Linked DNA regions of Azospirillum sp. TSH100. The protein of the gene in region 1 interacts with the protein of each later gene in a pairwise test. Links are inferred from orthologs where the notes say so. Each region holds a gene or a part of one and is shown in the gene's direction. Other genes may lie near its edges.

What was found.
Region 2: the proteins of paaX (region 1) and E6C72_RS14875 interact in binary tests that used the Escherichia coli proteins (3 or more experiments, as listed by UniProt). The link is inferred for Azospirillum sp. TSH100 from one-to-one orthologs.

What each region holds. Positions count from the first base shown.
Region 1 is NZ_CP039634.1:471,475-474,667, forward strand. Bases 31-2,906 are described here. They hold paaX (phenylacetic acid degradation operon negative regulatory protein PaaX), read left to right. Parts: upstream 31-934; coding sequence 935-1,879; downstream 1,880-2,906. Other genes in these bases: E6C72_RS02295 (ABC transporter substrate-binding protein), read right to left, coding at 31-499; E6C72_RS02305 (hypothetical protein), read left to right, coding at 2,119-2,906. Also shown: more of E6C72_RS02295, read right to left, coding at 1-30; more of E6C72_RS02305, read left to right, coding at 2,907-3,147. UniProt on the Escherichia coli protein: Negative regulator of the paaZ and paaABCDEFGHIJK catabolic operons. Binds the consensus sequence 5'-WWTRTGATTCGYGWT-3'. Binding of PaaX is specifically inhibited by phenylacetyl-coenzyme A (PA-CoA).
Region 2 is NZ_CP039635.1:491,771-495,057, forward strand. The notes cover bases 38-3,007. They hold E6C72_RS14875 (ATP-binding protein), read left to right. Parts: upstream 38-832; coding sequence 833-2,182; downstream 2,183-3,007. Other genes in these bases: E6C72_RS14870 (response regulator), read left to right, coding at 141-830; E6C72_RS14880 (amidohydrolase family protein), read right to left, coding at 2,235-3,007. Also shown: more of E6C72_RS14880, read right to left, coding at 3,008-3,287. UniProt on the Escherichia coli protein: Histidine kinase member of the two-component regulatory system CpxA/CpxR which responds to envelope stress response by activating expression of downstream genes including cpxP, degP, dsbA and ppiA.

The sequences.
Region 1 (3,193 bases):
GCTTCTTCATGTCCTCCATCACCTTTTCCGCGGCCATGCGGTCGGTGTGCGGGGTCTTGAACACCCACTTCTTCACCGGCTCCACGATCACCACCGCGCCGGCCAGCGAGATGAAGGGCACGCCGGCCCGCTCCACCAGCGGCACCGCCGCCATGGTCGCCGCGGTCGTCGTGCCGCCGACGATCACGTCGACGCCGTCGCTCTCGATCAGGCGTTTGGTGAAGGAGGCGGCCTTGTCGGCGGCGCCGCCGTCGTCATAGACGGTCAGCTGCACCGGACGGCCGTCGACGCCACCCGCCTTGTTGATGCGGTCGGCATACAGCTCCAGCACCTTCTTCTCCGGATCGCCGAGGAAGGAGGCCGGGCCGGTGGCCGAGACGATGGCGCCGACCTTGATCGGGTCGGCGGCCTGGGCGGCCCCGGACAGCAGGCCGGACACCGCAGTCGTGGCGGTGAAAGCGGCAGTGAAAGCAATGGTGGCAAGCAGGCCTTTGCGCATCATGTCCTCCCGAGTGCTGCCCCGCTTGGAGCCGGACCGGGCGGCGGCCCGATTCCGGCGCTGCGGAACGATTTGCGTTGCATAATGTTTCAAACGAAATGGTTTCGGAAGAAAAATTTTGGCGGACGCAACCACAATCTAAGTACGGATGTTGCCGCCCGCCTCCCCTTTCCTTTGCGATCCCTCCGGCCTGGACCCAGGGAATCGTCATTTGGTTTTATGACACAGATTTCCTTTGAAGTTCCAACCTAGTGTATCACATTAATGATTGTCAAACGGAAAGTCCGGAAAGCCCGCTATCGAATGCCGGCCGGCTGGCCTGCACTGTCGTGGGACTGGCCCAACCGGCTCCGGGTTTCGTATACAACTCCCTCGCTCCACCCGACTTCGCTTCACCTCCACTGCAAGCCGCACCGACAAGGACGCCCCCACCGCATGGCTCGCCCGCGCCGCCCCGAAGACCTTGCCGCCCAGCTGACCGAGACCATCGCGCCGCGGGCGAAGTCGCTGATCATCACCGTCTATGGCGATGCGGTGCTGCCGCATGGCGGATCGCTGTGGCTGGGCAGCCTGATCGAACTGATGGACCGGTTCGGGATGAGCGAGCGGATCATCCGCACCTCGGTCTTCCGGCTGTGCAAGGACGACTGGCTGACCAACACCCAGATCGGCCGGCGCAGTTTTTACCGTGTCACCGACAGCGGGAAGGAACGCTTCGCCGCGGCCGAACGGCGGATCTACGCCCCGCTGGCGCGCGAATGGGACCGCGGCTGGGACCTGCTGATGGTGCCGCCCAACGCGCTGGATGCCGAGACGCGCGACGCCCTGCGGCGGGAGCTGACCTGGCAGGGCTTCGGCGCCGCATCGGCCACCGTCTATGCCCATCCCAACTGCGACGAGGCGGCGATGCACCGGTCGCTGGCCGAACTGGGGGTCGCCGACAAGATCGTCCACATGAAGGCCAGCCTGGACCGGACGGAAGGGTTCGGCGCACTGCGCGATCTGGTGCGCGGCTGCTGGGACATCGACCAGCTCGAACACGACTATGCGGCGTTCCTGGATCACTTCCGTCCGGTCTGGGCGGCGATCGACGCCGCCGAGGCGCCGGACCCCGCCGCCTGCTTCGTCCTGCGCACGCTGATGATCCATGATTTCCGCCGCATCCTGCTGCGCGACCCGATGCTGCCGCCCGACCTGCTGCCGGCGGACTGGCCGGGCCAGGAATCGCGGATGCTGACGCGCAATCTCTACCGCCGCCTCGCCGGCCCGTCGGAATCCTTCCTGATGCAGGCGGCGACCACCGCCAATGGCCCGCTGCCCGACGCCCAGCCCTCCTTCCACGGCCGCTTCGGCGGACTGGAGAGCGTCACGGCCGGCTGACGCCCGGTCTTTTGATACCCAAACACCGATAAAAATCCGCTTTGCGAACGAATTGATCTGGATCAATTCGGTGCATTCGCACGTATTCCTTTTGAAATCAGATGGTTAATAGAATTCATCCCAGCCGACAACGTGATACAGGAATTGTTGATAATGCAAAATTCTTGTGTCATATAAAGACCACAGGGCGCCGATGGTAATGTGAGCGCCCGCGGAATGCTCCCGGAGGAAACGCCCCCATGTCCAAGGACTACACCCCCATCGCCAACACGATGGAGTTGCCCCCCGCCACGCCGCAGCCGAACGTCTATCCGCTGTCCTGGGTGTCGCAGACCAAGAAGCTGGAAGAGGTTTATGCCGCCGCCCAGCGCGAGAACTGGGACCCGGCCAAGCTGCCCTGGGACAGCTTCGACGTGTCGCGCTACAGCTGGGAGGAACGGGAAGCCATCGCCTATTGGTGGACCATCCTGTCGGTGTTCGACGCGTCGGCCCCGCCGGTCTTCGCCCATGCGCTGATCAAGACCTACGAGGTGCATGAGGAGGACCCCGTCCGCCGCTGCTTCTTCTCCGTCACCCGTGACGAGCAGAACCACGAGCAGATGTGCGGCCTGGCGATCACCAAGCTGCTGGAAGCCACCAGCCCGCTGACCTATGAGCCCAAGACCGATCTCGGCCGCCGGCTCCAGAAGAACGCCCATTGGCTCTACTACAATGGCGGGCGCTATTGGGACGGCTACAAGAAGGCGGTTCCGAAATACTCGCTGGCCGTGCTGTTCAGCTCCTTCCTGATGGGCGAGATCGCGGCGGCGACCATCTTCCACCAGATGGCGGCCGGCTGCAGCGAGCCGGTGTTCAAGGAGGCCTTCCGCAACATCGGCCGCGACGAAGGCCGCCACATGGCGATCTGCATGTCGGTGATGGAGCGCGACTATCCCCATCTGGCGGTGGAGGACCGGTCGATCATCACCAAGCAGATCCGCGCCGGCTACCTGTTCCTGTCCGCCGTGCTGTTCGAGCCGCCGCCCCAGTTCTGGGACCTGCCCGACGACTTCATCGCCACCCAGCGCGAAGCCGAGGCCATCGCCCGCAACGCCGGCTTCCACATCCCGGATTACGAGGCGAAGAAGGAGAACTGGCGCAACGCCATGCTGAACCTGAAGGGCGTGCTGGACCGCTACGGCATCCCCTTCCCGGCGATCCCGGAGGTCGGCATCACCGGCGAGGAAGTGCGGGACGTCGATATGGACGAGATCATTCCGGTGTTCTGACCAGGTCTGCCCGACCTTTCCTGTCTTCCCCCTCCCTCCCTCTCTA
Region 2 (3,287 bases), on another replicon or contig:
ATATCGGTCGGCCCGATATAGCGCGGCCTCGTGTCAAGCTGGGTTAAGTGAGCGTAAAGTTGGGTAAAAGTCGCAGGATACCGCTTTTCCGGAAGTTCATCGCCGTTGACAGCCCCGCCTTGCCGGATCGAGTGTGTGGCATGATCAAGGTCTTGCTTGTCGACGACGACGTCGAGCTGACGGCGATGCTCGTCGAATATCTGGCGCAGGAGAACTTCGAGGGCCATGCCGTCCACAATGGCGAGGACGGCGTGGCCGCGGCGCTTGGCGGCGGCTATGCCATCGTGGTGCTGGACGTGATGATGCCGCGCCTCAGCGGGATCGAGACGTTGCGCCGCATCCGCCAGTCCAGCCGCGTTCCCGTGCTGATGCTGACGGCGCGCGGCGACAACATCGACCGCATCACCGGTCTGGACCTCGGCGCCGACGACTATGTGCCGAAGCCCTGCACCCCGGGCGAGCTGGTGGCGCGCCTGCGCGCCATCCTGCGCCGCACCGAGCCGCAGCCGGCACCAGCGGCGGCCGGCGCCACCGTCGAGGCCGGGCCGCTGCTGCTGTGCCCTGGCAGCCGCACGGCGACGCTGGACGGCCGGACGCTCGACCTGACCGGCACCGAATTCAACCTGCTGGAGGTTCTGGCCCGCGGCGCCGGCCATCTGATCAGCAAGCAGGAGCTGTCGCAGCGGGCGCTCGGCCGCCCGCTCAGCCCGTTCGACCGGCGCATTGACGTCCATGTCAGCAGCATTCGGCAGAAGCTCGGCACCCGCGGCGACGGCCGGTCCTGGATCCAGACGGTGCGCGGCATGGGCTATCAGCTGGTGACCGACTGACCATGGCCAATCCCGTTTCCCGCCTGCTCCGCCCCGGCCGGGGCGGTCTGTTCTGGAAGCTGTTCCTGTCGCTGTGGCTGGCGATGCTGCTGTCCTTCGTCGTCGGCGTCTTCTACCTGCATCTGGCCGGCTATCGCGATGCGATGGACAATCTGGACTCGGTGCGGACCGGGGTTCTGCTGTCGACGGCGGAAGGCCTGCTCAAGCGGTCGGGCACGGACGCCGCCGTGGCCACCATCGCCGATTGGAACGCCGATCCGGCGGCCCCCCCGGTGGCCCTGCTCACCGATGACGGCCGCCGTCTGGTCGGCTCCCCCGCCGCGCTGACCGGTTATAGCCGCAGCGTGCAGGCCGATGACGGCCGCCGTTTCACGCTCGTCACCGCACTGGACTCGGTTTGGACGCTCAAACCCCAGCCGTCCATCCTGATTCCGCTGGTGTCGGGCGGCCTGGTGGCCTTGCTGTTCAGCAGCGTGCTCGCCTGGTATCTGTCGCGTCCGCTGCGCACGCTGAGCTGGGCCTTGCATGCCGTGTCGCGCGGCGACTTCACCACCCGCGTCCGCCACCGCATGGGCGGGCGGCGCGACGAGATCGCCGCACTCGGCAGCGATTTCGACCGCATGGCCGACCGGCTCCAGCAGCTGGTGGAGGGGCGCCAGCGCCTGCTGCACGACATCTCGCACGAGCTGCGCTCGCCGCTGACCCGCATGCAGGCGGCCATCGGCCTGCTGCGTCAGAATCCGGGCAAGACCGCCGCCATGGTCGAGCGCATCGACCGCGAGGCGGACCGGCTAGACGCCATGGTCGGGGAGCTTCTGACCCTGGCGCGGCTGGAGGTCGGCTCCGAGGTGATTTCCCGCGAGCGCGTCGATCTGATCGAGCTGCTGGCCGCCATCGTCGACGATGCCGCCTTCGAGGCGGAAGCCTGCGGCCGCGGCGTCCGGCTGACGGCCGACGGTCCGTTCGTCTGCACCGTCGCGGCCGAGGTGCTGTGCCGGGCCTTCGAGAACATCATCCGCAATGCGGTGAAGTTCACCGCCGAGGGCACTGTTGTCGAGGTCACGGCCGCCACCGGCCAGGGAGGCCTGCGGGTCAGCGTCGTCGACCATGGCCCCGGCGTGCCGGAGGACATGCTCGACAAGATATTCGAGCCTTTCCTGCGCCTGGATGCCACGGCCCCGGCGACGGCGGGTTTCGGTCTCGGCCTCGCCATCGCCCGCCGCGCCGTCGAATCTCACGGCGGAATGGTCATGGCCACCAGCGCCCCGCAGGGGGGGCTGGCCATCGAGATCGGGTTGCCGCAAGACCTTCTGGCCGACGCCCCGACCCGCGCACCGCTGATGCAGGACTGACCGTCCCCTCCCCGCATCCAGTTCCGGCAACCAGTCGGGCGCCGGCTCAAGGCTACGGTCTGACCAGCATGGCGGCAGGCCTGACGAAACTCCTGCGGCCATGCTTGAACCCCATGAGAGGGGGCGCTATGCCGCCGAAGGCATCGGCCTCGTCATCGGCATCGAGCACGATCAGGTCCGCCCGCCCGCCGACCATGATCCCGTAATCCGCGATCCGCATCAGCCGGGCGGCCCCGGTCGAGATCATCTCCAGGCAATCGCCGAAGCTCTCGGGCCCCAGATGCATGAGGTTGGCGTAGAGATTGCCGATCCGGAGCAAAGAGCCGTCGCCGAAGGGCGTGAAGGGATTCAGGACATTGTTGGTGGCGACCGAGACGGTGACGCCGCCTTCCGCCAGCAGGTGGACCGGCGCCACCCCGCGCGGCGCGCGATGGCCGGCATCGCGCCCATTCAGATAGAGATCCGTCGCGGGCAGGGCCGTCACCCCCACCCCGGCATCGGCCAGAAGGGCGATCATCCGCGCCAGTGCGGCATCGTCGATAGCCGCGAGCTTGGTGGCGTGGCCGACGGCGACCCGCCCCTGCCAGCCCGCCGCCATCGTCCGTCGGCAGATTTCCTCCAGATGGGACCAGCTGGGGTCGAGATCGAAATCCAGATGGAAATCGAGATCGACGTCATGCGCCACCGCCAGGGCGAAGATCCGCTCCATCTGCAAGGACGGATCGGCATCGGTGTAGGGACAGCCGCCCAGCAGATCGGCCCCCTCCGCCAGGGCCTGGGTCAGCAACCCTTCGACCGCCGGGTCGTGGGTCATCCCCTCCTGTGGGAAGACGCAGATGGACAGATCGACGGCGAAGGCATACTCCCGCTTGAGCCGCTTCATCGCCTCGAAACTGCGCAGCCCAACCAGGGGATCGAGTTCCACATGGGCCCGCAGGAACATGGTGCCTTGCGTGATCGCGCGTTCCAGGGTGCGGGCACCGCGGGCGTAGACATCCTCGGTCGTGAAGGCCCTCTTCAGGCCGGAAACCGCAGCGATCGCTCCCCTCAACCCGCCGCCGGCATCGCGGCAGCGGCAGAGCAGGCAGGACTTGTCGAGATGGAT